DNA from 4 places in the Bradyrhizobium sp. ISRA464 genome. Region 1 is predicted to be linked to each of the others. Evidence: predicted binding sites of a transcription regulator. Region 1 holds the regulator's gene; each other region holds the start of a gene.

What was found. The regulator PhoB, encoded in region 1, activates phosphate uptake and scavenging genes when phosphate is short. The targets are predictions, from matches to a motif close to TGTCATNNANCTGTCAT.
Region 2: the regulator PhoB is predicted to act here: its motif matches at 4,333-4,349, upstream of MTX19_RS16290 (OprO/OprP family phosphate-selective porin).
Region 3: the regulator PhoB is predicted to act here: its motif matches at 3,817-3,833, upstream of MTX19_RS21770 (RNA degradosome polyphosphate kinase).
Region 4: the regulator PhoB is predicted to act here: its motif matches at 3,180-3,196, upstream of phnC (phosphonate ABC transporter ATP-binding protein).

The regions. Positions count from the first base shown of each region.
Region 1 covers NZ_CP094526.1:928,109-935,530, reverse strand. Annotated here, with positions in the region: gene MTX19_RS04345 (aspartate aminotransferase family protein) at 1-1,084, opposite strand, end outside; gene MTX19_RS04340 (GcrA family cell cycle regulator) at 1,569-2,081, shown strand; gene phoB (phosphate regulon transcriptional regulator PhoB) at 2,180-2,890, opposite strand; gene phoU (phosphate signaling complex protein PhoU) at 2,949-3,668, opposite strand; gene pstB (phosphate ABC transporter ATP-binding protein PstB) at 3,680-4,498, opposite strand; gene pstA (phosphate ABC transporter permease PstA) at 4,495-5,340, opposite strand; gene pstC (phosphate ABC transporter permease subunit PstC) at 5,345-6,343, opposite strand; gene pstS (phosphate ABC transporter substrate-binding protein PstS) at 6,572-7,422, opposite strand, start outside.
Region 2 covers NZ_CP094526.1:3,485,801-3,493,222, reverse strand. Annotated here, with positions in the region: gene MTX19_RS16310 (RluA family pseudouridine synthase) at 1-278, opposite strand, end outside; gene MTX19_RS16305 (alpha/beta hydrolase) at 411-1,349, shown strand; gene MTX19_RS16300 (replication-associated recombination protein A) at 1,354-2,688, opposite strand; gene MTX19_RS16295 (DegQ family serine endoprotease) at 2,685-4,043, opposite strand; gene MTX19_RS16290 (OprO/OprP family phosphate-selective porin) at 4,413-6,008, shown strand; gene MTX19_RS16285 (helix-turn-helix domain-containing protein) at 6,095-6,472, opposite strand; gene MTX19_RS16280 (zinc-binding alcohol dehydrogenase family protein) at 6,593-7,422, shown strand, end outside.
Region 3 covers NZ_CP094526.1:4,612,442-4,619,863, forward strand. Annotated here, with positions in the region: gene rnd (ribonuclease D) at 1-26, shown strand, start outside; gene MTX19_RS21745 (cold-shock protein) at 367-570, shown strand; gene purN (phosphoribosylglycinamide formyltransferase) at 655-1,305, opposite strand; gene purM (phosphoribosylformylglycinamidine cyclo-ligase) at 1,302-2,375, opposite strand; gene MTX19_RS21760 (CDP-alcohol phosphatidyltransferase family protein) at 2,535-3,077, shown strand; gene MTX19_RS21765 (DnaA/Hda family protein) at 3,096-3,773, shown strand; gene MTX19_RS21770 (RNA degradosome polyphosphate kinase) at 3,908-6,112, shown strand; gene ppx (exopolyphosphatase) at 6,125-7,422, shown strand, end outside.
Region 4 covers NZ_CP094526.1:2,363,951-2,371,372, forward strand. Annotated here, with positions in the region: gene hemC (hydroxymethylbilane synthase) at 1-510, shown strand, start outside; gene MTX19_RS11055 (DUF1045 domain-containing protein) at 570-1,268, opposite strand; gene MTX19_RS11060 (alpha-D-ribose 1-methylphosphonate 5-triphosphate diphosphatase) at 1,289-2,461, opposite strand; gene MTX19_RS11065 (chloramphenicol acetyltransferase) at 2,458-3,123, opposite strand; gene phnC (phosphonate ABC transporter ATP-binding protein) at 3,314-4,129, shown strand; gene phnD (phosphonate ABC transporter substrate-binding protein) at 4,209-5,138, shown strand; gene phnE (phosphonate ABC transporter, permease protein PhnE) at 5,221-6,105, shown strand; gene phnE (phosphonate ABC transporter, permease protein PhnE) at 6,102-6,950, shown strand; gene phnF (phosphonate metabolism transcriptional regulator PhnF) at 7,125-7,422, opposite strand, start outside.

The DNA of each region.
Region 1 (7,422 bases):
CGCCGGCGCCGACGGTGAGCAGCTTCTGCTCACGCAGCGCGGTGACGAGATCGCCCGAGGGCACCACGGCCTTGACGCCGATCAACAGGCCTTCGCCGCGCACGTCCGAAATCACGCCGGGATAGCGGTCGACGGCCGAGGCGAGCTTCTGCTTGAGCAGCAACGACATCTTCTGCACGTGATCGAAGAAGCCAGGCTTGAGCATGACGTCGAGCACGGCATTGGCCGCCGCCACCGCCAGCGGATTGCCGCCGAAGGTCGAGCCGTGCGAACCCGGCGCCATGCCAGCCGCGGCCTTTGCGCTCGCCAGCACGGCGCCGATTGGGAAGCCGCCGCCGAGCGCCTTCGCAAGCGACATCACGTCGGGCGTCACGCCGACGCGCTTGTAGGCGAACAGTTCGCCGGTGCGGCCCATGCCGGTCTGCACCTCGTCGAACGCAAGCAACAGGCCGTGCTCGTCGCAGAGCTGGCGCAACGCCTTGAAGAAGGCTTGCGGCGCCGAACGCACGCCGCCCTCGCCCTGCACCGGCTCGATCAGGATGCCGGCGGTGTGCGGCCCGATCGCCTTCTTCACCGCCTCGATGTCGCCGTGCGGAACCTGGTCGAAACCATCCATCGGCGGGCCGAAGCCCTCGAGATATTTGGCGGAACCGGTGGCGGCCAGCGTTCCGAGCGTGCGGCCATGGAACGCGCCCTCGAAGGTGATGATGCGGTAGCGCTCGGGATGCCCCTTGGAGAAGTGATAGTGGCGGACCAGCTTGATCACGCCTTCCATCGCTTCCGCGCCGGAATTGCAGAAGAACACGTAGTCGGCAAAGCTCTGCTCGCACAGCCGCGCGGCGAGCACCTCGCCGTCCGGGCTCTTGAACAGGTTCGACATGTGCCAGAGCTTGGTCGCCTGTTCCTGCAGCGCCTTGACCAGATGCGGATGCGCGTGCCCGAGCGCGTTGACCGCGACACCCGACGTGAAATCGAGGTAGCGGTCGCCGTTGGTTGCGATGAGCCAGGCGCCCTCGCCGCGTTCGAAGCCGAGATCGACCCTGGCGAAGACGGGAAGCAGATGCGACGTGGCGCTATTGGTCATGGCAATCACTGACGGGTTTGAGGCCGACAATTGCCGCGTGCCTTGACGCCAGCGCAGCAACGGCCAGCTTCGGAAAACAAAACGTGCCGCCTTTTCGGGCGGCACGTGGCGAACATTGTATGCTGCGGGCAGTCGCTGTCAATCGCCACGAAGTGACCTTCCTGCAATGCGAAACGCGCGCGATCCGGTGCATTCCGGTGAGGTGGAAAAGCCTCATTGCAATGCATAAGTGTGGGAACATGTGGACGCGTTGCCGCGGACTCTTGCGCCAGAGTCACGCCATATTGTAGCGTTTGGCCTGTCGGATACGACATCTCGTGCGGCAGTATTGGACCCTCTAAGTAGCTTTCGTTCTGCGTACACGTTCGGGCGCGAAACCGCGTCCGGCGAGGGCTAAGGGATTCTGACCGCAGGGATATTTGTCAGATTTGGCTCGCAGCGCCGCTCCAATGTCTGGCCGGCGCAAGGCGAAGGGAAGAATGCGATGACGGTATTGACCTGGTCCGATGATCGCGTCGAGCAGCTGAAGAAGCTCTGGGAGGCGGGCCTGTCGGCCAGCCAGATTGCGGCGGAACTCGGCAATGTGACGCGAAACGCCGTGATCGGCAAAGTGCATCGGCTTGGCCTGTCCGGCCGTGCCAAGGCCCCCTCCACGGCTGCCCCGCGGCAGCGCAAGGCCCGTCCCGCCCAACACATGATGCGGGTGGCGCGCCCGGTCTCGCGCGGCAACACCGCGCTCGCGCACGCCTTCGAGGTCGAGCTGGAGCCGGATCCGGTCGCCTATGACAATGTGGTGCCGATGAGCCAGCGGCTGTCGCTGCTCGAGCTGAGCGAGGCCACGTGTCACTGGCCGGTCGGCGACCCCTCGAGCCCCGAATTCTTCTTCTGCGGCGGCAAGGCGCTCACCGGCCTGCCCTATTGCGCGCATCACTCGCGTGTCGCCTACCAGCCGGCCGCCGATCGGCGCCGCCCGGCCAACAAACCGCCGACACGGTAAACACAGCTCATAAAACGAAATCCCCGCGCAAGCGGGGATTTTTTATGCCTGCAGAGTCTGGTGATGTGTCCCGGCAGGCGCCGCGACGACACTCACGCTTACTGCTGCGGCTCGGCCTTGGCGAAGCGGTCGTCCAGCGCATAGCCGGCGCCGCGCACGGTGCGGATCGGATCCTGCTCGCGGCCGGGATTGAGCAGCTTGCGCAGCCGGCCGATATGCACGTCGACGGTCCGCTCGTCGATATAGATGTCGCGGCCCCAGACGCTGTCGAGCAGCTGCTCGCGGCTGAACACGCGGCCGGGATGCTCGAGGAAGAACTCGAGCAGGCGATACTCGGTCGGCCCGAGATCGATCGGACGGCCCGAGCGCGCCACGCGGCGCTTCTCGCGGTCGAGTTCGATGTCGCCATAGGTCAGCACGGTCGCGAGCCGCTCGGGGCTCGCGCGGCGCAACAGGCCCTTCACGCGCGCCAGCAGCTCCGGCACCGAGAACGGCTTGACGATGTAATCGTCGGCGCCGGTGGCGAGACCGCGCACCCGCTCGCTCTCCTCGCCGCGCGCGGTCAGCATGATGATCGGAAGCTGCTTGGTCTCGGGGCGCGCGCGCAGGCGGCGGCACAATTCGATGCCGGAAAGGCCCGGCAGCATCCAGTCAAGCACCACGAGATCGGGAATACGCTCCTTCAGCCTTGTGTCGGCATCGTCGCCGCGCCCGACCGTTTCGACGTCGTAGCCTTCCGCGTCGAGGTTGTAGCGCAACAACGTCGTCAGCGCTTCCTCGTCTTCGACTACCAGAATGCGTGCGCTCATCGGTCTATGTTCTTTCTCTGTGTTGATCCGTTGCCCGGACGCGAACCAAGCACCTCAGCTAGCCGTTGCCCGGCACCGTCGTGGCAAAGGTGGTCATGTCGCCCTTCGGTCGCTTGTCGGTGATCTGCTGGCCTTCGATCATGTAGAACACGGTTTCGGCGATATTGGTGGCGTGGTCGCCGATGCGTTCGATGTTCTTGGCACAGAACATCAGATGGATGCAGAACGAGATGTTGCGCGGGTCCTCCATCATGTAGGTGAGCAGTTCGCGGAACAGCGAGGTGCAGATCGCGTCGACCTCCTCGTCGCCTTTCCAGACGGTCATCGCAGCCGGCAGGTCGTGTGCGGCGTAGGCGTCGAGCACCGACTTGACCTGCGACAGCACGAGGTCGGTCATGTGCTCGAGGCCGCGGATCAGCTTCAGCGGCTGGAAATCGCTCTCCAGCGCCGCGACGCGCTTGCCCATGTTCTTGGCGAGGTCACCGATCCGCTCGAGATCCGTGGCCACCCGCATCGCGCCGACGATCTCGCGCAGGTCGATCGCCATCGGCTGGCGGCGCGCGATCGTCAGCACCGCGCGCTCCTCGATGATGCGCTGCAGACCGTCGATCTCGACGTCGGCGGCGACGACGCGCTTGCCGAGCGCGACGTCGCGGCGGATCAGCGCGTCGACGGACTCGGTGATCATGCGCTCGGCGAGGCCGCCCATCTCGGCGACCAGGCGGGTGAGTTCCTGCAGATCGCTGTCGAATGCCTTGGCGGTATGTTCAGAAGCCATCGCGTGTCTCCTCAGCCGAACCGGCCGGTGATGTAGTCCTGGGTGCGTCGATCGCTCGGCGAGGTGAAGATCTTGTTGGTGTCGTCGAACTCGATCAGTTCGCCAAGATACATGAAGGCGGTCTTGTCGGACACGCGCGCCGCCTGCTGCATGTTGTGGGTGACGATCGCGATCGTGTAGTCCTCGGACAATTCCTGGATCAGCTCCTCGACCTTGGCGGTCGAGATCGGGTCGAGCGCCGAGCACGGCTCGTCGAACAGGATCACCTCGGGCCGCACCGCGACCGTGCGGGCGATGCACAGGCGCTGCTGCTGTCCGCCCGAGAGCGAGAGGCCCGAAGCGTTCAGCTTGTCCTTGACCTCGTTCCACAGCGCACCGCCGCGCAGCGCCTTCTCGACGCGGTCGTCCATCTCGGACTTCGAGATCTTCTCGTAGAGACGGATGCCGAAGGCGATGTTCTCGTAGATCGTCATCGGGAACGGCGTCGGTTTCTGGAACACCATGCCGACCCGCGCGCGCAACAGGTTGAGGTCGAGCTTGGGGTCGAGGATGTTGGTCTGGTCCAGCATCAACTGGCCGACGGCACGCTGGCCCGGATAGAGGTCATACATCCGGTTGAAGATGCGCAGCAGCGTCGACTTGCCACAGCCCGACGGACCGATGAACGCCGTGACGCGGTTGGTGCCCAGCGTCAGGTTGATGTTCTTCAGCGCGTGGTGCTCGCCGTAATAGAAGTTGAGGTTGCGCACCGTGACTTTCGGCGGTGCCTCCGGAAGCGGCACCTGGGGAACGTGGCTCGCGACAGTCGTCGAAACGGAAAGCTCGGTCATTTTGCGGCCCTTTCGGCACCGAGGATACGCGCGCCAATGTTGAGCGCGAGCACGGTGATGGTGATGAGCAATGCACCGCTCCACGCCAACTCCTTCCAGTAGGCGTAGGGGCTTTGCACGAAGTTGTTGATGGTCACCGGCAGGTTGGCCATCGTGCTGGTCAGGCTCAGGCTGAAGAACTGGTTCGACAGCGCGGTGAACAGCAGCGGCGCGGTTTCGCCGGCGACGCGGGCGGTGGCCAGCAGCACGCCGGTGATCAGACCCGATCGGGCGGCACGATAGGCGATCCGCTTGATCACCAGCGAGCGCGGCAGGCCGAGCGCGGAAGCCGCCTCACGCAGCGGGTTGGGCACCAGCAGCAGCATGTCCTCGGTGGTGCGCAGCACGACCGGGATCACGATCACGGCGAGCGCCAGCGCGCCGGCGATCGCCGAGAAGCCGCGCATCGGCACCACCACGGCGCCATAGATGAACAGGCCGATGATGATCGAGGGCGCGCTGAGCAGGATGTCGTTGATGAAGCGGATCACCGAGGTGAGCTTGTCATGCCGGCCGTATTCGGCAAGGTAGGTGCCGGCGAACAGGCCGAGCGGCGCGCCGATGCCGACCCCGATCACCGTCATGATGATCGAGCCGACGATGGCGTTGAGCAGGCCGCCCTCGGTCGAGCCCGGCGGCGGCGTGTTCTGGGTGAAGAGCTGCACGCTCAGGCCCGCGACGCCGTTGTAGAGCAGCGTGAACAGGATCAGCGCCAGCCAGGTGACGCCGAACAGCGCGGCGCCGATGCACAAGGCGCGGACGACGATGTCACTGCGGCGGCGTGATTTGTAGATCGGGTTCATGGCGTCACTTCCCCGCTTTCTTTTCCAGCCGCAGCAGCATCAGCCGCGCTCCGGCCAGCACGAAGAAGGTCAGCACGAACAGGAGCAGGCCGAGCAGGATCAGGCCGGACTGGTGCAGGCCGTCGCTCTCGGCGAATTCGGAGGCGATCGCCGCCGAGATCGTGGTGCCCGGCGCGAAGATCGACGAGGAGATGCGGAACGAGTTGCCGATGATGAAGGTCACCGCCATGGTTTCGCCGAGCGCGCGGCCGAGTGCCAGCATGATGCCGCCGATCACGCCGACCCTGGTGTAGGGGATCACGACGCTGCGGACGACCTCCCAGGTGGTGCAGCCCATGCCGTAGGCGGCTTCCTTCAGCACCGCCGGCACGGTCTTGAACACGTCGACCGAGATCGCGGTGATGAACGGCAGCACCATGATCGCGAGGATCAGCGAGGCGTTGAACAGGCTGAGATAGGACGGCGGACCGGCGAAGATGCTGCCGAGCACCGGCACGCCGTCGAAGATCCTGATCATGAACGGCTGGAACGTGTTGGCCAGGAACGGGCCGAGCACGAAGAAGCCCCACATGCCGTAGATGATCGAGGGGATGCCGGCGAGCAGCTCGATCGCGATGCCGATCGGGCGGCGCAGCCATTGCGGGCACAACTCGGTCAGGAACACAGCAATGCCGAGCCCGACCGGAATTGCGATCAGCATCGCAATGATCGAGGTCAGCATGGTGCCGTAAACCGGCCCGAGCGCGCCGAGCACCGGCGGATCGGCCGACGGCGCCCAGCGCTGGGTCGTCAGAAACGCGAAGCCGAATTCGCGCATCGCCGGCCAGGCGCCGACGATCAGCGAGATGATGATTCCGCCAAGGATCAGCAGCACCGAGATCGCGGAGATCCGGGTGATCCAGTAGAATGTGAGATCGCCGGCCTTGAAAGCACTCAGCGCCTTGGCGCGGTCGTAGGGTCCGAGAGCGTCGATCACGTTGCTCGTGTCGCTTTGAACGGCCATATCTACCACGCTAATCCCCTGTCCGCTTTTACGTTTCACGGGCAGCATTCACTTGCGCCCTTTTGGCCTGCCATCCGGGTGGCGGGCTGGAGTTCGGCGAGCCCGGCGGAGCGTGAGGGAACGCCTGCGAGCGGCCGGAACGTCAAATTCACAAGAGGTAGTCCAGAAGTGCCGCCCCTCTCCCTTCGTGGAAGGGAGAGGGAAAGTTCGCTATCGCAACGAGAGCGCTCAGCTCTTGATGTCGGAATTCCAGGTCTTCTCGATCATCTTGATGACGGAGTCCGGCATCGGGATGTAGTCGAGATCCTCAGCCATCTTGCTGCCCTTGTCGAAGGCGTACTTGAAGAACTTGAGGGCTTCCTGCGACGCCGCCTTGTCGGCCGCTTCCTTGTGCATCAGCACGAAGGTCGAAGCGACGATCGGCCAGGACTTGTCGCCGGGCTGGTCGGTGAGGATCAGGTAGTAGCCGGGAGCGTTGGCCCAGTCGGCATTCGAGGCCGCGGCCTGGAACGCTTCGTTGGTCGGCTGGATGGTCTTGCCGGCCTTGTTGACCAGAGCGGTGTAGGTCAGCTTGTTCTGCTTGGCGTAGGCATACTCGACATAGCCGATCGAGTTCTTGGTCTGGCCGACGTTCGCCGCAACACCCTCGTTGCCCTTGGCGCCGACGCCGACCGGCCACTCGACAGCCGTGCCGCTACCGACCTTGCTCTTCCAGTCGGCGCTGACCTTCGAGAGGTAGTCGGTGAAGTTGAAGGTGGTGCCGGAACCGTCAGCACGATGCACGACCGAGATCGCTTCCGACGGCAGCTTGGCGTTCGGGTTCAGCTTCTTGATCGCGGCATCGTCCCACTTGGTGATCTTGCCAAGGAAGATTTCGGCGAGGGTCGGGCCGTCGAGCACGATGGCACCCGGCTTGACGCCGTCGATGTTCACCACCGGAACGATCGCGCCCATGATCATCGGCCACTGGGCCAGGCCGTCCTTCTGGAGCTGGTCGGCCTTCAGCGGAGCATCGGTCGCGCCGAACGTCACGGTCTTGGCCTGGATCTGCTTGATGCCGGCGCCCGAGCCGATCGACT
Region 2 (7,422 bases), 2.6 Mb from region 1:
TTGGTCGGCAGCGGCCGCTCGCTCACAGCTTTCGCCGGTGTCGGGGCGACGGGCTCGCCCCGCTCCCGCCGCTCACGGCGCGGCTCGGCAAAACGCGCCGCCTTGCCGGGCGCGCGGTGCGCCGGCGGACGGTCGCTTGCCTTGCGCTCGTCCGGCTTGCGGCTGCGCTGCTCCGGCCCGCCCTTTGTCCGGTGCTTGGGGCGATCCTTGGCTTGATCCTTGGCTCGGTCCTTGGCGCGATCGCCCGGCGATATCGTTCTCTTGATGCGGCGGCTCATGGTGATTTTTCGGCTCCAGACCTGCATTGTGCGTAGCGCAAATGCCGCGAATCGTCACGGCGAAATCGGTGTAAATCCAGCGCGACATCGGCCGCCTTCGGCCGCACGCGGCAATCGACGGGGAAGCTTGCAATGAGACTGGCACTATCGGCCTTGGCGGCGGCGGCCGTGATGATCGCGGGCCCGGCGCTGGCGCAGAGCCCGATGCCGGACGATCTGGCCTGGAAGCTGCTGGAACTCGGCCGCGTCGGCGACTCGCCCAAGACAGCCGCGCTCTACGCGCCGCTGCAGCAGAAGGAGCCCTATCAGGGCGTCAAGGTGGAGCGCGACGTCAAATACGGTCCTGCCGACCGTCATTTGCTCGATGTGTTCACGCCGGATACGGCGTCGTCGCCTCGGCCGGTGCTGATCTTCATCCATGGCGGCGCCTTCGTCGCGGGCAACAAGCGCAATCCCGGCAGTCCGTTCTACGACAACATCATGCTGTGGGCGGTGAAGAACGGCTTTGTCGGCGTCAACGCGACCTACCGCCTGGCGCCCGCCTTCCCGTGGCCGGCCGGCCCTGAGGACATGGGCGCGATCGTGCAATGGGTCTCGGAGAAGATCGGCGAGCGCGGCGGCGATCCCGCGCGCATCTTCCTGATGGGCCATTCGGCCGGTGCGATCCATGTCGCGAGCTATGTTTCCCATCCCGAATTCCACAAGGTGAAGGGCGGCGGGCTTGCCGGCGCCATCATGGTGTCGGGCATCTATGACCTGACGGCCTCTCCGGTCGGCGATGCCGAGCTCGCCTATTACGGCTCCGACCCGTCGCGCTACGCCGAGCGCTCCTCACTGCAGGGCCTGGTCGCGAGCCCGATCCCGATGATGGTCGCCGCGGCCGAGCTCGACCCGCCGCGCTTTGTCGAGCAGTTCGAGCTGTTGAAGCAGGCCACCTGCAAGCGGCCGAGCGGCTGTGCACGCACCTTCATGCTGCCGCAGCACAGCCACGTGTCGGAGGTCTATTCAATCAACACATCGGACACGCGGCTGACCGACCAGATGCTGGACTTCGTGAAGAGCGGAAAGTGAGGCGCTATTTGCCGCCTCGCTCCTTGCGAAGCCTTTCCCAATAATCCAGCCGCTTGCGGATCTCGCGTTCGAAGCCGCGGTCCGGCGGATCGTAGAAGGTCTGGCGTCCCAACGCCTCCGGGAAATAGTCCTGACCGGAGAACGCATCGGGCATATCGTGATCGTATTGATAGCCGGAGCCGTAGCCTTCCGACTTCATCAGCTTCGTCGGCGAATTCAGGATGTGCTTCGGCGGCAGCAGCGAGCCGCCCTGCTTGGCGGTCTGCATCGCAGCCCCGAACGCGGTGTAGGCCGCGTTCGATTTCGGCGCGGTGGCGAGATAGATCACGGCCTGCGCGATCGCGAGCTCGCCCTCGGGCGAGCCGAGGAAGTCGTAGGCATCCTTGGCGGCGTTGCAGATCACCAGCGCCTGTGGATCGGCGAGCCCGATATCCTCCACCGCCATGCGCACCACCCGCCGCGCCAAGAACAGCGGGTCCTCGCCGGCATCGAACATGCGCGCAAGATAATACAGTGCCGCGTCCGGATCGGAGCCGCGCACCGACTTATGCAGCGCCGAGATCAGGTTGTAGTGACCGTCGGCCGACTTGTCGTAGATCGGCGCGCGGCGTTGCAGGATGTCCTGCAGCTGCGCCGCGTTGAACACCTCGCCCTTGCGCGCGGCGCGCCAGACCTCTTCGGCGAGCGTCAGCGAGGCGCGGCCGTCGCCATCGGCCATCCGCACCAGCACCGCACGCGCCTCGGCATCAAGCGGCAGCTTCCTGCCCTCGACCTTCTCGGCATTGGCGAACAGCTTTTCGATCGCGGCCGCGTCGAGCGAGTGAAACACCAGCACGCGGGCGCGCGACAGGAGCGCCGCGTTGAGCTCGAACGAGGGATTTTCCGTAGTGGCGCCGACCAGCACCACGGTGCCGTCCTCCATCACGGGCAGGAAGGAATCCTGTTGCGCGCGATTGAAGCGATGCACCTCGTCGACGAACAGGAGCGTGCCCTTGCCGGTCTCACGGCGGGCGCGCGCGGCATCAAACGCCTTCTTCAGATCAGCGACGCCGGAGAACACCGCCGAGATCTGCTCGAAATGCAGCTCAGTGGCGTCGGCCAACAGCCGCGCCACAGTGGTCTTGCCGGTGCCGGGCGGGCCCCAGAACACCAGCGAGCCCAGCGTGCGCGTCTCCAGCATGCGGGTCAGCGCGCCGTCGGGACCGAGAATGTGATCCTGGCCGACGACATCGGCAAGCGTCCGCGGGCGCAGACGGTCGGGGAGCGGATGCGGCGCATCCTGCTCCATCCCCGCCGCAGCGAACAGATTGGAAGCCTCGCGTGGTTGCTTCGGGCTCATCCGCCAAGCGTCACGTTGATCTGCTGGCCGGCGCGCACCAGCGTAATCCGCCAGATCCGCGTCCCCGTCTTCGATGCCCTCTCGAGATCGCTGGTCCGCGCGATCTTCTGGTTATTGACCGCGATGATGATGTCACCCTTCTGGAAGCCGACATTGGCCGCCGTGCCGTCATCGGCAAGTTCGGTCACCACGACACCCTCAGCTCCCGCGTCGAGATGCAGCTCGTCGGCCAGCGCTGGCGAGATGTTGGCGACCCTGGCGCCCTGGAACGGCGAGCGCGCGGTCAGCACGATCTCGTCACGGTTGGTGTCCGGCGCGGTCTCCAGCGGCACCGTCAGCTTCACCGGCTTGCCGCCGCGCTGCACGTCGATCTCCGCGCTGCCGCCAAGCGGCCGGGTGGCGAAGCGGTAGTCGAACGCATTGGGATCGTCGATCGGCGTGCCGTCGATCGCAACGATCAGGTCGGACAGCTTCAGCCCCGCCTTCGCCGCCGGGCTGTTCGGCGCGACGTTGGCAACCAGCGCGCCGGTCGGCAGCTTGAGCCCCAGCGTCTCGGCGATCTCTGGCGTCACCGCCTGCAGCCGCGCGCCGAGCCACGGCCGCTTCACCGCCTTGCCGCCGCTCTTGGCCGAGGCCACCACCACGCGCACCATGTTGGCGGGAATCGCAAAGCCGATGCCCTGCGAGCCGCCGGAGCGCGAGAAGATCGCGGTGTTGATGCCGGCGAGCCGGCCGGTCATGTCGACCAGCGCGCCGCCCGAATTGCCGGGATTGATCGCGGCATCGGTCTGGATGAAGAATTGATAATCCGTGATGCCGACCTGGGTGCGCGCCAGCGCCGAGATGATGCCGTGCGTGACGGTCTGGCCGACGCCGAACGGGTTGCCGATCGCGAGCACGACGTCTCCGACCTGCAACTGGTCGGAATTGGCGAAGTCGAGCGTCGCGAATTTCTCCTTGTTGGTGTCCTTCAGGCGCAGCACCGCGAGATCGGTGCGGCTGTCCTTCAGCACGATCTCGGCCTCGTATTCGCGCTTATCGGCGAGCGAGACCTTCACCTGGTCGGCGCCCTCGATCACGTGATTGTTTGTGACGACGAGACCGGACGCATCGACCATCACGCCAGAGCCGAGCGAGCGCTGCATCTGCTCGGGCTGCTGTCCCGGCACGCCGAAGAAGCGGCGGAAGATCGGATCGTCCAGGAGCGGATTGCGGTTCTGCACCATCTTGGCCGCGTAGACATTGACCACCGCCGGCTGCACCCGCTGCACGATCGGCGCGTAGGACAGCTGCAGCTCCGCCTGCGAGGACGGGACGCGACGGTCCTGCGCCGCGGCAGGGTCAAGGCTTGCCATGAAGGCCAGCGTGCACAGGACGGGAATAGCGGCAAAGCGGATGAATCGGAGCATTCTCACCTCTTGCGGAAAACGCCGGAATATAGGCGCGTTCGTATGGCAATTGAAGGGTATACGGCTCAATATCTGGCGCCCCACCTCGTGACGTCCGACGCCCAACCGAGCGGTGCAAAACCGGCCTGGGGCACGTTGATGCACGCCGCCAAGCCCCTATGATGGTCGTCATCTCACTGCGCAGCTTCGCTTGTTGCCGGCACACGACAAGCGGAACCGCAAGCCCGGACGGCGCTGTCGTGCGTCAGTCACGATACGCTCCTAGGACTCGGCTCTCAGTGAGTGGGGGACTTCATCTCAACAGGGGAGCGTAAGATGGGCGCGACAAGATTGGGGGCAATCGCCCTCGGCGTGGCGGGAGCACTCGCCACCTCGCCGGCACATTCGGAATCGGCAAGCAACAGCGACGCGGAGATCGCGCTGCTCAAGCAGCAGCTCCGCGTGCTGGAGCAGAAGATCGACAAGCTGCAGAAGCAGAGCAACGCGAACGCGGCGACGGCGGCCGCCGCGAACGCGCATGCGAAGGCGGCGGATGCAAAGGCCTCGAGCGTCGCCAACGCCAACGCCGCCATTCCGGTCAAGGGTCCGATCGCGCCGTCCGGCGTCGTGGTGTCGATGCCGAACAACCGGCCGACGATCTGCACCGCGGACGAGCAGAACTGCATCGCGATCACGAGCCGCGTGCACTGGGACGTCGGCGGTTACGACTATCGTCCCAACTCCGCGGGGACATCGCCGCAAAAGCTCGACAGCGGCGAGAACGTCCGCCGCGCACGCATCGGCGTCGTCGGCAAGTTCCTCAGCGACTGGAATTTCGCACTGATCTACGACTTCGGCGGCTCTTCCGACGGCTTCGGCGGTTCGGCGCCGGGATCGCTGCCGGGCGGCGGCGTCTCCGGCATCGAGAACGCCTATCTGAGCTATACCGGCTTCAAGCCGTTCGGCGGCAAGATGGCGATTGAAGGCGGCATCATGGACCTGCCCTACACACTCGACGAGGCCACGAGCTCCAACGACATCCTGTTCATGGAGCGCGCCTCGGCCGGCGTCGTCGCGACCAACATCGCGGCCGGCGACTTCCGTTCGACCGTCGGCACCCGCTGGTGGAACGATCAGCTTTGGGTCGGCGGCTATGTTACCGGACCGTCCACCGGCGCACTGCACTCGGCATCGAGCACCTCGCCGGCCGCAAGCACCGAGCAATATGGCGCAGTCGCCCGTATCGCCGGCAACCCGATCAGCGGCAGGGATTACTCGGTGCATATCGGCGCCGATGCAGAATGGCTGATCCAGCCGGCGCGGAATCTGCTGACGCAGGCGCAGACGGTCACGCTCAGCGACCGGCCTGAGCTCCGCATCGACCCCACCGTGCTGGCGACGACCGGCGCGATCGCCAACGCGTCGGGCGCGCAGGTCTACAGCGTCGAAGCGGCTGCGACCTATGGCCCGCTGATCCTGCAGGGCGAGTATTTCTGGTTCAATGTCGATCGTGGCGCGAACACCGGCCTGCCACCGATCGGTGCGCCAAGCCTGAAATTCCAGGGCGGTTACGCGCAGGCTGGCTACGTGCTGACCGGCGAGACGCACACCTACAACGCGGCGGCGGCCGCCTATAACGGCATCAAGCCGGCGCACCCATTCTCGCTTGACGGCGGCGGCTGGGGCGCCTGGGAAATCGCCGGACGCGTCAGCACGATCGACCTGAACGATCAGATCGGATCGGCAACCGGCGTCGCCGGCGGACGGCAGACCGTCTACACTGCCGCGCTGAACTGGTACGTCAACGGCAACATCCGCTTCATGCTGGACTACCTGCACGGCAACGTCGCCAGGCAGGCATCGCCGACCTCGCCCGCCGACGTCGGCTCGAAGTTCGACGCCGTGGCGATGCGCACGCAGGTCGCATTCTGACGCGGCCTGATCGCCGTCGGTCACCGTAGCCAAAACCGGGAGCCGCACCCTGCTCCCGGTTTTCACTCTCCTCATCTCCTCGCGGCTCAAGCCGCGCGCTTCGGCTTCCTCACCACCTCCGGCGCCGGCGCACAGGACAACCGCTCCTGGTGGCTCTCGCCCCACGCCTTGAGTATATCGATCACCGGGCGCAGGCTCTCGCCGAGTTCGGACAGCGTGTACTCGACCCGCGGCGGCACCTCGGCATAGACCTTGCGGATCACGAGACCATCGTCCTCGAGCGCACGCAGCTGCTTGGTCAACATCCGCTGGGTGATGCCGGGCATCCGCCGCCGCAACTCGCCAAAGCGCTGGGTGCCGGCCTGCAGATGAAACAGGATCACGCCCTTCCATTTGCCGTCGATCAGGTCGAGCGCCGCCTCGACCGCACACCCCGGCCGACGCGCGAAATTCTTCCGTTTCATCGGATTTTTCCCAATAGTATCCAAACGGGGACTAGTTCCCTGAATTTACAGTACTTGCCAAGTGGAGGCCAGCGCGACAGTTAGACAACAGGCAATCGCCGCCACCAATGGAGACAAGCCATGAAGGCCGTCGGATACCAAAAATCGCTGCCGATCGAGGCGGCGGATTCGCTCATTGATTTCGAGACTGCAAAGCCGGAGCCGAAGGGGCGCGACATCCGGGTCGCGGTGAAGGCGATCTCGGCCAACCCGGTCGACTACAAGGTGCGCAAGCGCGCGGCGCCGCCCGCGGGCGAGTACAAGATCCTCGGCTTCGATGCGGCCGGCGTGGTCGACGCGGTCGGCCCCGATGTCAGCCTGTTCAAGCCGGGCGACGAGGTGTTCTACGCCGGCTCGATCCAGCGCCAGGGCACCAATTCGGAGTTTCACCTGGTCGACGAGCGCATCGTCGGGAAGAAGCCCAAATCGCTGTCATTCGCGCAGGCCGCGGCGCTGCCGCTGACCTCGATCACCGCCTGGGAACTGCTGTTCGACCGGCTCGGCGCGGTGCCGGGCAAGAGCCTCGATCCGCGCACGCTTCTGATCATCGGCGGCGCCGGCGGCGTCGGCTCGATCCTGATCCAACTCGCGCGCGGGCTCACCGGCTTGACCGTGCTCGCAACGGCAACGCGTCCGGAATCTCAGAAATGGTGCCTCGATCTCGGTGCCCATGCCGTGATCGATCATGCCAAGCCGATGAAGGAGCAGATCGAGAAGCTGAAGCTGCCACCGGTCGGGCTGGTCGCCAGCCTCACTTTCACCGACCAGCACTACAAGTCGATCGCCGACTTCATCGCGCCGCAGGGCAAGTTCGGCCTGATCGACGATCCGCCGGAGTTCAACGTCGCCGTATTCAAGGGCAAGGCGGTGTCGGTGCACTGGGAGTCGATGTTCACGCGCTCCTCATTCCA
Region 3 (7,422 bases), 3.7 Mb from region 1:
GCGTGGTGCGGGTCGACCGGGGGTAGCGCGCGCCGTGCCCGGAGATGTCGTCCGGTTCCCTGGCTGTCGGCCATTGGCCGAATGCAACAGATTGTTTCCGGCGGCCACAGGCTCCGGTTGCGCCACATGAAACTGTCGCCCCGCGCCGGAGGCTTGCTAACTCAGGATTTTCATGTTGCAATCCCTGCACAATCGGACTGCGGCCGTTCGACTGTGCGTTTCGCGACGTTGAGATCCAAGGCTTCGAGAGACAAGACTTCGGACTTGAAGATTCGGGAATTGAACAGACACCGGGAAGCCCGTTTGTGGCGTGGCACGTGCGAAACGTGGCCGCGTCTTTTTTATGTCTAAACTGGGAGAAAGGCGATGCCGAAGGGTACCGTCAAGTGGTTCAACCCGACCAAGGGTTACGGGTTCATCAAGCCGGCAGTCGGAGACAAGGACGTGTTCGTTCACATCTCGGCGGTCGAACGCGCAGGCCTTACCACACTCAACGAGAACCAGGCGATCGAGTACGAGCTGGTGGAGAGCCGCGGCAAGACGTCGGCGGAAAATCTCAAGGTCAACTGAACGTCGGCGCCGTCGGCGCAACCAATCCTGATGCCTCCCCCGGCCGCATCACCCCGGGGGATTTCTTTTTTGCGCTTACGCGCCTCACCCCATCGGCGCGATCAACGTGCGATCGGACGCGGCGCTGCCCAGCGTCTTGCAGCGGTCCCCGTCCAGCTCCAGCCGGCCGCTCGCCAACAGCCGCAGCGCCTCGGGGTAGATGCGATGCTCGATTGTGATGACGCGCGCGGCGAGCGTCTCGGGCGTATCGTCATCGGCGACGGTGACCGCGCCCTGCATCACGATCGGACCCGCGTCGGTCTCCGGGATCACGAAATGCACCGTCGCACCGGAAAGCTTGACGCCCGCGCGCAACGCCTGGCCGTGCGGATCGAGGCCGGGGAAACACGGCAGCAGCGAGGGGTGGATGTTGAGCATCCGGCCATACCAGCGCCGCGCGAAATCGGCAGTAAACAGCCGCATGAAGCCGCCGAGGCAGATCAGCTCGACCTGCTTTTCGTCGAGCGCCCGTTGCAGCACCGCCTCGAAGCCGGCGCGATCCTTGCCGAACGGCTTGCTCTCGACGATAGCGGTCGGAATGCCGGCTGCGGACGCCTTCTCAAGCCCGGCGGCGTCGGCGCGGTTGGAGATCACGACCACGATCTCGGCCGGAAAGTCCGGTGCCCTGGCGGCCTCGATCAGCGCGGCCATGTTGGAGCCGCGGCCGGAGATCAGAATGGCGACGCGGCGCTTCATTGGGCGAGATCGAGATGACCGCTGTAGACCACGCGATGCTCGTCCTTGGCCGCGATCACCTCGCCGAGGACAGCCACGGTCTCGCCGCTTGCGGTGAAGACCTCGGTTACCCGGTCGACCGCATCAGCCTTGACGATCGCGATCATGCCGATGCCGCAGTTGAAGGTGCGCAGCAGCTCGAGCTCGGCGATGCCGCCCAGCTCCGCCAGCCATTTGAACACCGGCAGGACCGGCAGCCGCGACAGATCGATGCCAACGCCGAGATGCTTGGGCAGCACACGCGGGATGTTGTCGGTGAAGCCGCCGCCGGTGATATGGGCGAGGCCCTTCACCGCGCCGGTCTCGCGGATCGCGCGCAGGCAGGATTTCACGTAAAGCCGCGTCGGCGTCAGCAGCGCCGCGCCCAGCGTCATCACCGGCGAGAACGACGCCGGCGCATCGTAGGGAACCCTGGATTGCTCGACGATCTTGCGCACCAGCGAATAGCCGTTGGAGTGCACGCCCGAGGAGGCCAAGCCGATCACCGCGTCGCCCACGGCGATATCGGCGCTCGGCAGCAAGGTGCCGCGCTCGGCCGCGCCGACGGCAAAGCCGCCGAGGTCGTAGTCGCCGTCCTTGTAGAGGCCCGGCATCTCGGCGGTCTCACCGCCGATCAGGGCGCAGCCGGATTCCCGGCAGCCTTCGGCGATGCCGGCGACGATCGCGGCGGTGGCCTCCGGATCGAGCTTGCCGCAGGCGAAATAGTCGAGAAAGAACAGCGGTTCCGCGCCCTGCACGACAAGGTCGTTCACCGACATCGCGACCAGGTCGACGCCGATGCCGCCGTGGATGCCGGTTTCGATCGCGATCTTGAGCTTGGTGCCGACGCCGTCGGTCGCCGCCACCAGGACGGGATCCTTGAAGCCGGCGGCCTTGAGGTCGAACAAGCCGCCGAAGCCGCCGATCTCGGCATCCGCGCCTGGGCGTGCGGTCGCCCGCACCATCGGCTTGATCAGATCGACCAGACGATTGCCGGCGTCGATGTCGACGCCCGAATCCGCGTAAGTGAGCCCGTTTTTGCGCTCGGTCATGCCCAATTCCAGATGATCAGGGGCTGGTTACGAGGAATTCCGCCCCCGTGCAATGGCTCGCGGCAATGCGGCCACGATACTATGTAGATAACATCGGTCCGTTGCTGCCAAGAGCCGGATATTGAGTAAAATCAGGCTTCTAGCCGGGAAGCGACCAAGTTGAGCATTCCGAACATCATTACCCTCGGCCGCATCATCTTGGTGCCGGTGATCGTCTGGGCCATCGTCTCCAGCCAGATGGAGATCGCGTTTGCGATCTTCGTGATCGCCGGGGTCTCGGACGCGGTCGACGGGTTTCTTGCCAAGCGCTTCAACATGACGAGCGAGCTTGGCGCCCTGCTCGATCCGCTCGCCGACAAGGCGTTGCTGGTGTCGATCTATGTTTCGCTCGGAATCTGGGGCGCGGTGCCGCGCTGGCTCGTGATCCTCGTCGTGTCGCGCGATATCATGATCGTGTCCGCCGTGATTGTGTCATGGTTGTTCGACAAGCCGGTCGAGATGAAGCCGCTGATGGTGTCGAAGCTCAACACGGTGGCGCAGGTCGCGTTCGCGGCGCTGGTGCTGGCCTCGCTCGGCTTCGGCTTTCAGCCGCACCCCTACGACCTGATCCTGATGGGGCTGGTCACGATCTTTACTTTGGTTTCGGTGTCCCTCTATCTCGTGGAGTGGCTGCGGCACATGAGCACGATCGAAGCCCGATAGCCTGGTTTGGAGATTTGTGTGGCTGGTAGCGTTCAACCTCGTCAATTGGCCCTGGCGCTGCCGCACGAGGAAAGACTGACGCGTGACGACTTCCTTGAGGGGCCGGCCAACGAAGCCGCGTTGACGCTCGTCGACCGCTGGCCGGACTGGCCGAACCGCATCATGCTGCTGGTCGGGCCGGAGGGCTCCGGCAAGAGCCACCTCGCCGCGATCTGGGCCGAGCACGCCGGCGCACGCTCGACCTCGGCGCACGCGCTCACTGCGGATGCCGTACCCGGCGCGCTGGTGACCGGCGCGCTGGTGCTTGAAGACCTCAGGCCGTCGGATTTCGACGAGCGCGCGATGTTCCACCTGATGAATCTCGCGCGCCAGGATGATGCCTTCGTGCTGCTGACGGCCCGCGTACCGCCGTCGGCCTTCGAGATCGACCTGCGCGACCTGCGTTCGCGGCTCCGCGCGGTGCCGACGGTGACACTGCTGCCGCCCGACGACCAGCTGTTCCGCGGCCTGATCGTGAAATTCTGCGCCGACCGCCAGATGACCGTGGACGAGCAGATCGTGAGCTACCTGACCACCCGGATCGAGCGCTCCTATGCCGCCGTCCGGCAAGCGGTCGAGCTGTTGGACACCGAGGCGCTCCGGCTCGGCCGGCCGGTCACCCGGGCACTGGCGGCGGAGTTGTTGCGCGATGCCTGAACGGGGCCGCCCGGCTTGACGGCGGAAGCGGCTGGAACATCAATGTCATCGAAACGTCATCGCAATATCACATGGTCGGTGCGGCTCTCGGCTAGACCGCTCAGGGCCGATGCTTCGGATTGGATCGACATTTAATGGACTCGTCGCAAGCTATTGAAATCAAAGACAAAGAGCCGGATGTTGCCGCACTCCCCGCGATTGCGACCAGCCCCGAGCGATTCATCAATCGCGAGCTCTCCTGGCTGCATTTCAATCGCCGGGTGCTCGAGGAGTCGGTCAACACAGGTCATCCCGTGCTGGAGCGGGTTCGATTCCTGTCGATTTCGGCCAATAACCTTGACGAGTTCTTCATGGTCCGCGTCGCCGGCATCAAGGCGCAGGTCCGTGAAGGCATCCCGGAGCGCAGCCCTGACGGCCTCACCCCGTCCGAGCAGCTCGTTGTGATCAACAAGAACGTGTCGCAGCTCGCCTCCGACCAGCAGGCGATCTGGCGCGACCTCCGCACCATCCTGTCCGAGGTCGGCATCCAGCTCGTCGACGGGCGCGACGTCACCAAGTCCGAGCGGGCCTGGATCGAGGATCACTTCCTCCACAACATCTTCCCGCTGCTGACACCGTTGGCGATCGATCCGGCGCACCCGTTCCCGTTCATTCCGAATCTCGGTTTCACCGTCGCGCTGCAACTGTCGCGGATCTCCGACGGCAAGCCGATGAATGCGCTGATCCGCATGCCGGGCAAGATCGACCGCTTCATCCGCTTCCCCTCCAGTAAGGAGGGTGGTCCGGCCCGCCTGATCACGCTCGAACAAGCCACCGGCCTGTTCATCGGCCGTCTGTTCCCCGGCTACACCGTCAAGGGCCAGGGCGCGTTCCGGATCATCCGCGACTCAGAACTGGAAATCGAGGAAGAGGCCGAAGACCTGGTCCGCGTGTTCGAGACCGCGCTGAAGCGGCGCCGGCGCGGATCGGTGATCCGGCTCGAGATCGAGGCCAAGATGCCGGAGGAGCTGCGCAGCTTCGTGCAGCACGCATTGTCGGCGTCCGACGACGAGGTGTTCCTGGTCGACGGCGTGCTCGCGATGAACGAGCTCTCGCAGCTCACGCGCCTCGATCGTCCCGACCTTGAATTCCCGCCCTACGTCCCGCGCCATCCCGAGCGCGTGCGCGATCATGGCGGCGACATCTTCGCGGCCATCCGGCAGAAGGACCTCATCGTCCATCACCCCTATGAATCGTTCGACGTTGTCGTGCAGTTCCTGCAGCAGGCAGCGCGCGATCCCGACGTCGTCGCGATCAAGCAGACGCTCTATCGCACCTCGAACAATTCACCGATCGTACGCGCGCTCGCGGAAGCCGCCGAAGCGGGCAAGTCGGTGACGGCGTTGATCGAATTGAAGGCGCGCTTCGACGAGGAAGCCAACATCCGCTGGGCCCGCGACCTCGAGCGCGCCGGCGTGCAGGTCGTGTACGGCTTCATCGAGCTGAAGACGCACGCCAAGCTGTCGATGGTGGTGCGCCGCGAGGCCGGCAGCCTCACCACCTATGTGCACACCGGCACCGGCAACTATCATCCGGTCACCGCGCGCATCTACACCGACCTCTCCTACTTCACCTCCGACCCGATCATCGGCCGCGACGTCGCGCGCGTATTCAACTACATCACCGGCTATGCCGAACCGAGCGACATCGAGAAGATGGCGGTGTCGCCGCTGACACTGCGCAAGCGCATCATTGAGCACATCCACGACGAGATCGCCCACGTCCGTCACGGACGGCCCGGCGCGATCTGGATGAAGATGAATGCGCTGGTCGATCCTGATATCATCGACGCGCTGTACGAAGCCTCGCAGGCCGGCGTCTCGATCGAGCTTGTGGTGCGCGGCATCTGCTGCCTGCGCCCCGGCCTGCCCGGATTGTCGGAGAACATCCGCGTCAAGTCGGTGATCGGCCGGTTCCTGGAACACGGCCGAATCTACTGCTTCGGCATGGGGCAAGGCCTGCCGAGCACAAAAGCTGCTGTGTATATCTCGTCCGCAGACATGATGCCGCGCAACCTCGACCGTCGCGTCGAGGTTCTCTGTCCGCTGCAAAATCCCACGGTGCATCAGCAGGTTCTCGAACAGATCATGGTTGCAAACCTGAAGGACACCGAGCAGAGCTGGCAATTGTTGCCGGATGGATCGTCAACGCGTATGAAGGCCGCGAAAGGCGAGGAGCCCTTCAACCTGCACAACTACTTCATGACAAATCCGAGTCTGTCCGGCCGTGGTAAGTCTCTCAAGGAATCTTCGCCGCGCCGGCTCACGCGTCGTAACGAACGTCAGCAGGCATCGTCATAAGGGGGCTTCACGGTGAAGCGGCCGCGGAAGCGCGCTTCCAGCGTCGCTGTCATCGATATTGGTTCGAACTCTGTTCGTCTCGTGGTCTACGAGGCGATGGCGCGCAGCCTCGTCACCATCTTCAACGAGAAGGCTCTGTGCGGGCTAGGCCGCGAGGTGCAGAGCACCGGCCTGCTCGCGACCGATGCGGTCAACAAGGCACTCACCGCGCTTCGCCGCTTTCGCGCGCTGTGCAAGATCCAGCAGGTCGGCCGCGTCTACGCGATCGCAACCGCGGCCTGCCGCGATGCCAAGAACGGCTCTGACTTCATCGCCAAGGCCGAACGCATCTGCGGCGCAAAGATCGAAATTCTGTCCGGGCCGCGCGAAGCAAAGCTGTCGGCGCTCGGCGTCGTCTCCGGCGTGCACAATCCAAACGGCATCGTCGGCGATCTCGGCGGCGGTTCGCTCGAACTGATCGACGTGAGGGGCAATCGCGTGCGCAGCGGCGTCACGCTGCCGCTTGGCAGCCTCGCGTTGCAGGACCTCTCGCATAAATCGCTCAAGCGTGCCGAGCGCATCGTCAAGAACGAGCTGCTCGGCGTCGCGCAGCTCAAGGCCGGCCGCGGCCGCACCTTCTACGCGGTCGGCGGCACCTGGCGTGCGCTGGCGCGCATCCACATCATCCAGAGCGGCTATCCGCTCAAGGTGATGCACGGCTATTCGATTCCGGCGGCCGACGCGCTCGATTTCGCGCAGCGGCTGCGGCGGCTCGCGGCCACCAACATGCTGGCCAATATCGAGGCGGTCGCCGACGCACGCCGGCCGCTGCTGACCTATGCCGCACTCGTGCTCGAATACATCATCCGCGTCGCGCAGCCGAAGACCATCGTGTTCTCGACCTTCGGCGTGCGCGAGGGCCTGCTGTACGAAATGCTGCCGCCGGCCGAGCGCGCCAAGGACGGCCTCGCCTGCGCCGCGCAGGACCTCAACGAATTGCTGTCACGCTCGGCCCGTCACGCCCGGGAGCTGACCGCCTGGACCGACCGCCTGGTGCGCGTGGTGAAGTTGCGTGAGATGGAGGAGGATCGCCGGCTGCGTCACGTCGCCTGCCTGCTCTCCGACATCGGCTGGCGCGTGCACCCCGATCATCGCGGCGAGGAAACCCTCAGCCTGATCATGAACGGCAATTTCGGCTCGATCACGCATCAGGGACGCGCCTTCGTCGCGCTCTCGGTGTTCTATCGCTACGCCGGGCTCAGCGAGGAAAACGAACCGCCGCTGCAGATCCGCGAGCTGGTGACACCGGCCATGGACGAGCGCGCCCGCCT
Region 4 (7,422 bases), 1.4 Mb from region 1:
GATACGCGGATCGCCAAGCTCGATCGCGGCGACAAGCAGCGCTTGCCGGATGGCGGCGCGGTGGGGCCGGCGGATGCGCTGGTGATGGCGCGCGCCGGCCTCGAGCGCATCGGCATGGCCGCGCGCATCGCGCATGATTTTTCCGTCGATGAAATGCTGCCGGCGGTGGGGCAGGGCATCGTCACGGTCGAATGTGTCGAAACCGACTGGGCGACGCGGTCGCGGCTCGCGACAATCGACAACGTCCAGTCGCGGCTCAGCGCCGAGGCCGAGCGCGAGGTGCTGTGGGTGCTCAACGGTCACTGCAATTCGCCGATCGCCGGTCACGCGACGCTCGCCGGCGCCGAGATGACGCTGCGGGCGTCGGTGCTCGACGAAGCCGGCCGCTTCATCGAAGCGACGCGCCGCGGCCCGGCGAGCCGTCCGCGCGAGCTCGGCCGTGCCGTCGGGATGGAGCTGCTGGAGAAGGGCGCCGCCGAGATCATCGCGCGCACCCGGCCGAAAGAATAGGCGTTCCCTCGTCTCCGGCAAGCGTCGCGCGAGCCCGGACGACGAGAGTTGCCGTGTGATCAATCTCGATCAGAGCGCAGCGGCCAGCTTGCGATGATCCGGAAGCGCGATGCGGCGTCGTCCTGCTTGAACAGCGCCAGGCGGTCGATCACAAGCGTCGTGAGACCGAGCGTCGCGAATCGCTCGCGCAGCCAGGCCATGATCGGGCCGCGTCGCTCGTCGCTCAACCGCCCCGTCAGCGTCATGTGGAAGCGGAACTCCTCCATGACGTAAGGGTAGCCCCAGCGGTCGAGATGCTCGCATTGCCGCGCCGAGAGCTTCTCGGGCTTGCGGTGGGCGCGATCTTCCGGCGTCAGCGGCGCGCGGAAGGCGTCGAAATCGGTGACGCAGTCGGTGGCAAGCTGTTGAAGATCGTCGGAACGCTGCGCCGGAATCACGGCGATGAAGCCGCTGATCGCGTCGACGACCGGCTCGATCACCGGAATGCGTCGCGCGCGGCCGGCGAAGGCGGCGCTGGCCTCAATGAGGTCGCCCTCGCGCTTGCCGTCGGCGAGCGTGAACGGCGCCTTCAGCGTGGCGTGAAACCCATATTTGCGCGGGTCCTGCGTTACCTCGTGCCAGTCGGGTGTGACACCATTGGGGAAGGGCAGGTCGTCGCCCGATGCGGCATCGTAGCCGAGCAGCGTCGCGCCGAAGCGGTGCAGCGGGCTGTCCGGTGACGGCGCATAGTAGATTGCGTAGCGCGGATGATTGGCCATGGCAGCAGAATAGATTGGGGTTACGCCGCCGCAACCGTCTTGCGCGGCGCGAGCGAATGAACGAGGCAGCTTGCATCAGCTAGATGCACCAATCGTCCGGCGGCAATCACTGCGACGATGCGTGGCCGCAGCGGCACCTTGTCGTCGACGATGACGATGTCGGCGCGGCGGCCCGTGGCCAGCACGCCGCGATCATCGAGCCCCGCGGCGCGCGCCGGCGCCGAGGAGATCAGGTCCCAGGCCTTGGCGAGTGGCAGGGTGCCGTCGGCCACCAGGCGGAACGCTGCGAGCAACTGCGCTGGATAATAGTAGTCCGATGCCAGCACCGAGCAGAGGCCCTTCGCGATCATGTCGGATGCCTTGGTCCAGCCGGTGTGGCTGCCGCCGCGCACCACATTCGGGGCGCCGAACACGATGAAGTCACCGGCTGCGGCTGCGTCGCGCGCGGTCTCCTCGTTGATCGGGAATTCGGCGATCGCGGCGCCCCGTGCACGAAACTCCTGGCGCATGGCGGGGCTGCTGTCGTCATGTGAGAGCATGCGGATGCCGGCGGCGCGCGCCGCGGCGGCCAGACGCGCGATCGAGGCGGGTACGTCGGGGCGGCGGGCGACGATCCGGTCGAGCATCTCGTTGATCGCCTCGACCGAGAGCCCAGAGCGCTCGGCGAGCTGGTTGCGCTTGTTCGGCTTGACGTTGCTGTGATCGTTGAAGGCGAACAGATCGATGCGGCCCTCGGCGAGCCATTGCGTGATCTCGGCCTCGGCATCGAGATTGTGGGTCTCGTGGCGCAGGTGGAAGCGTGTATCGGCGGCAAGCTGCGGCCGCAAGGCCTCGATCGTATCGAGCAGTTTCCGCGCATTGTCGGCGCTGCGCAGGCCGGGCTCCCACGACCAGGTCGCGCCGTGGAACACGGTGGTGATGCCGTTGGCGATCGCCTGCCGGTCGCTGTCGACAAGCGCGACGTCGGTCGGGAAGTCGACGCCGGGGCGCGGCATCATCTGCCGCTCGAAGGCATCGCCGTGCAGGTCGACGATGCCGGGCAGCACCAACAGCCCGTTGGCGTCAAGATGAAGGGCCGCGCGGCCCTGCTCGGCGTCGAGCGACGCGATGTCGCGTCCCGTGGTTCGAAGCGATGTCTCGACGAACGCCCCGTCGATCAGCGCGCGGCCGCCTTCGATGAAAATGTCGGTCACGATGCGGCACTCCGCTGGTTTTCCTGTAATTCGGAAGCGCTCTCAGCTTCGTACTTGTCGAGGAAACCTTCCACCGGAAGCTTGCGAAAATCGGGCAGGGCGCGGCGGAGCGTCTCATGGTCCCAGTCCCACCACGCCAGTGCGATGAGACGATTCGCGATTGCCGCGGAGAAACGCGGCTTGATTGGCCGCGCCGGATTGCTGGCAACGATCGTGTAGGCAGGCACGTCCTTGGTGACGATCGCGCCGGCGGCGACGACGGCGCCGGTGCCGATGTTCCGGCCCGGTAATATGATCGCACCGTGACCGATCCAAACGTCATGGCCGATATGCACGTGATGCGCACGTCGCCAGCTGAAGAAGTCGGTGTCGTCGCTCTCTCCGGGAAAATAGGCGCTGGCGCGGTAGGTGAAATGCGCTTGCGTGGCGCGATGCATCGGATGATTCCCGGGATTGATCCGGGTCATTGCTGCGATCGAGCAGAGCTTTCCGATCGTCGTATAGGTGATCTGGCTGTCATTCACGACGTAAGAGTAGTCGTCCATGCTCACTTCGAGCAGGATCGTGCGCGCGCCGACCTCGGTATAGGTGCCGAGCTTGCTCTCGCGCACCGACGCACTGGGATCGATCGTCGGTACGACCGAGAGTTTCTTTCCGGGCATCGGGGCCTCCGCAAATCATGGCTTCCGGGGAGATGCGCTCGTCTTCACGGTGCTTGATGACAAGATCATGACGTTGCGATGGCGGCAAGAGAGGTGGTGTGGACGATCGCCGCACCGCAGCAGCATCGTCACATAACTGTAAGACAGCGGGGATAGCGATGGCCCCATCGAGACGCGGGTGGAGCATTGCATGCTGTTGGTGGAAGGTCTGACGTGCCGTTTCGGCGCAAAAGCCGCGGTCGATAACGCGTCGTTCTCGATTGCGCCGGGCAGCTTCGTCGGCGTGATCGGCCGCTCCGGTGCCGGCAAGTCGACGCTGCTGCGGATGATCAACCGCCTCGCCGCCCCGACCTCCGGCCGTATCCTGTTCGAAGGCACCGACGTCACCGCGCTGCGCGGCAAGGCGCTGCGGCAGTGGCGCGCGCGCTCGGCGATGATCTTTCAGCAATTCAATCTCGTCGGCAGGCTCGATGTTCTGACCAACGTGCTGATGGGGCGGCTTGCCGAAATCCCGTCGTGGCGCTCGCTGGCGCAGATGTGGCCGGAGCACGACCGGGCGCTTGCGATGTCCGCGCTCGAGCAGTTCGACATTGCGCAACTCGCCGCGCAGCGCGCCGACCAGCTCTCCGGCGGCCAGCAGCAGCGCGTCGCGATCGCCCGCGCGCTGGTGCAGGAACCCGACATCATCCTGGCCGACGAGCCGATCGCGTCGCTCGATCCGCGCAATACCAAGATCGTGATGGACGCGCTGCTGCGCATCAACAAGCATTTCGGCATCACCGTGCTCTGCAACCTGCATTCGCTCGATCTGGCGCGCACCTATTGCGACCGCCTGATCGGCATGGCGGCCGGCCGCGTGGTGTTCGACGGTCAACCATCGATGCTGACCGACCACATCGCCCGAGAGCTCTACGACCTCGAGGCCAATGACGTCATCGGCGCGGCGCCGTTGTCCGTGCCCGAGGGTACAAACGTTCCGGCGCTCGGCACCGCAGCTGCGGCCTGAGCGGCGCGCATTTTTCCGATCAGGATGGACGGGCATTTCGCCCGGCCAAACAGGCGTAACCACAACAAGGGGGTTTATCATGATCACTCGTCGTACCGTTTTGGCCGGCGCTGCCTCGCTGGCGTTCGCCGGCTCGGCTTCGGCCTCGGACTGGAAGACGAAATATCCGGAGATCACCTTCGCCGTGATCCCGGCCGAGAACGGTTCCGGCGTCACCGAGCGCTTCGGGCCGCTTATCAGCTACTTGTCGAAGGAGCTCGGCATCAAGGTGAACCTGCGCGTCGCCAACGACTACGCGGCCGTGATCGAGGGCCAGCGCGCCGGCAACATTCAGATCGGCTATTACGGTCCGGCATCGTTCTCGCGCGCCCTTCTCACCGGCGTCAAGACCGACGCCTTCGTGATCGACGTCAATGCCGACGGCTCCAAGGGCTACTATTCGGTGTTCTACGTGCTCGCCAAGAGCCCGTACCAGAAGGTCGAAGACCTCAAGGGCAAGAATCTCGGCCTGGTCGATCCCAACTCGACCTCCGGCAACAACATGCCGCGCTTCAAGCTGAACCAGATGGGCATCGATCCGGACAGCTTCTTCTCCAAGGTGATCTTCACCGGCAGCCACGAGAACGCCGTGCTGGCGCTCGCGCAGGGCACCGTCGACGTTGCCGCCAACTGGTGGAACGCCGACGACGACTCCAACCTCACTCGCATGCTCAACAAGAACATGGTGAAGTCGAGCGACGGCACGCCGTTGAAGAAGGAGGACTTCCGCATCATCTCGAAGTCCGACCTCATCATCAACTCGCCCTATGCCTATCTCCGCGACCTGCCCGACGACATGAAGGCCGCGATCAAGCAGGCGTTCCTGGATGCGGCGACGAAGGATCCGGAGGCCTTCAAGAAGCTGTCCGACGGCAAGAACCGTCCGTGGCAGCCGATCACCAACGCCGACTACGACAAGACCATCGAGCTGATCAAGTTCGTGGACAATCTGCGCAAGAAGGCGTCCTGATCGCGCACGCATTGAATTGGGCCGGGTTCCATGACCCGGCCCTTTCTCCGTCTAACTTCTCGAGCAGATGGGCCCCGCGTCGATGGCGACCGCCGTATCCATCCTTCCAGCCCAGCAACTGGCGGCGCTGAATGACGCCTATCGCAAGGCGGTCGCGCGCAAGCGGCTGAAGGCGACGCTGGCGATCGCCGTCTTTTGCGCGGCGCTTCTGATCGCAGCGCTCGGCGCGGAAGTGAATCTGCGCACGCTGTTCGCCTATTTCGGCAACTTCGTCAGCTATTTCGATCGCATCCTCACCCTCGATTCAGGTGGACGGGTCTGGACCAATCCGGCCGAGTGGTTCTGGGGCTGGAAGAAATGGTTGCGGTTGCTCGGCGAGACGCTCCTGATCAGCTATGTCGGCACGCTGATCGGCGCCGTGCTCGCCTTCGCGCTGAATTTCTTCGCCGCCCAGAACACCTCGCCGTCGCCATGGCTCCGCTTCACGGTGTGCCGCCTGCTGGAGTTCGCCCGCACGGTGCCCGGCATCGTGTTCGCGCTGATCTTCGTGATTGCCTTCGGCCTCGGACCGATGGCCGGCGTGCTGGCGATCGCGATTCACTCCACCGGCGCGCTCGGCAAATTGTTCGCCGAGATCGTCGAGAACGCGGACATGAAGCCGGTCGAAGGCATTCGCTCCACCGGCGCGAGCTGGCTGTCCTGCATGCGCTTCGCCGTGCTGCCCCAGGTCGCGGCGGGTTATGCCAGCTATGCGCTGCTGCGGTTCGAGATCAACGTCCGCGAGGCCTCGGTCATGGGCTTCGTCGGCGCCGGCGGCATCGGTCAGGAGCTCGTGGTCGCGATCCGCAAGTTCTATTATTCCGACGTCAGCGCCATCCTCGTGATGATCATCGTCACGGTCTTCATCATCGACATCTCGACCGGTTGGCTGCGCGGCCGGCTGTTCGGCAAGGAGACGCGCCGGTGAGCCAGCTGCCGAAGCCGGATACGGGCGAACTGCGGGCGAAATATCCCGATGTCTTCAACCGGCCCGCCTCGGCGCGGCTGGCGACGCCGGCGATGATCGTAGCTGCGCTCGCGATCTTCGTGTTCGGCCTGGTCGATCTCGATTTCTCGCCGACGAAACTGATTACCGGGATCGGTCAGCTCGGCTGGATCACCATGATGATGATCCCGCCGAATCCCGGCTCGTCGCTGCCGCTCTACATGCAGGCGCTCGGCGAGACGCTGTCGATTGCGCTGCTTGGCACCACGCTTGCGGCGTTGATGGCGCTGCCGGTCAGCCTGCTGGCGGCACGCAACATCATCCCGTCGAACCTGATCCGCTTTCCGGTGCGTCGCTTCCTGGATTCGATCCGCGGCGTCGATACGCTGATCTGGGCGCTGGTCTGGATCAACGTCGTTGGTCTCGGCCCGTTTGCCGGCGTGCTGGCGATCGCGGTGTCGGATTTCGGTGCGTTCGGAAAGCTGTTCTCCGAGGCGATCGAGGCGGCCGACCGCAAGCAGGTCGAGGGCATCAGGGCCTCCGGCGGCAATGCGCTGCATGAAATCCGCTTCGGCCTGTTGCCGCAGGTGCTGCCGGTCATCGCGGGGCAGGTGCTCTATTTCATCGAGTCCAACACTCGTTCGGCTACGATCATCGGCATCGTCGGCGCCGGCGGCATCGGCCTGCAGCTCGCCGAGCAGATCCGCGTGCTGGAGTGGCAGAAGGTGTCGTTCCTGATCCTGATGATCCTGATCGCGGTCGCCGCGATCGACTTCATCTCGAGCAGGTTGCGCTTCGCCATCATCGGGCAAAGGGCGGTGGCCTAGCAAGTCACCTCGCCCCGCTCTTGCGGGGAGAGGTCGGATTGCGAAGCAATCCGGGTGAGGGGAGCTCCCCGCACTCATATCTGTCCAGTTCGCGGCAGCAGCCCCTCACCCCGACCCTCCAAGAGCGAGCTTCGCTCGTCTCGACCCCGTAAGAACGGGGAGAGGGAGGGATACTCAACTGTTCTCCACCAGAAACTCCACGCGCTCGGCGGCGAAGCGAGAGCGCTTGGTGACCAGCGGTTTGTCAGCAGTGTCGACGTCGGTGGCATCGACGACGAGCACCGCGTGGCCCAGCGCGAGATTGAGCCGCACGGCATCGGTGGCATCGACGATCGCTCCGGTGATCCGGGTCAAGGAGCGCCGGTAGTCCCTGACGCCGTAATGCGCCAGCAGTTTCGTCATGGAGCGGACGTTGGCGAACACGTTGCCGGCATCGGGAAAGCGTTCGGCCGACAGCCAGGTGGTGGAGACG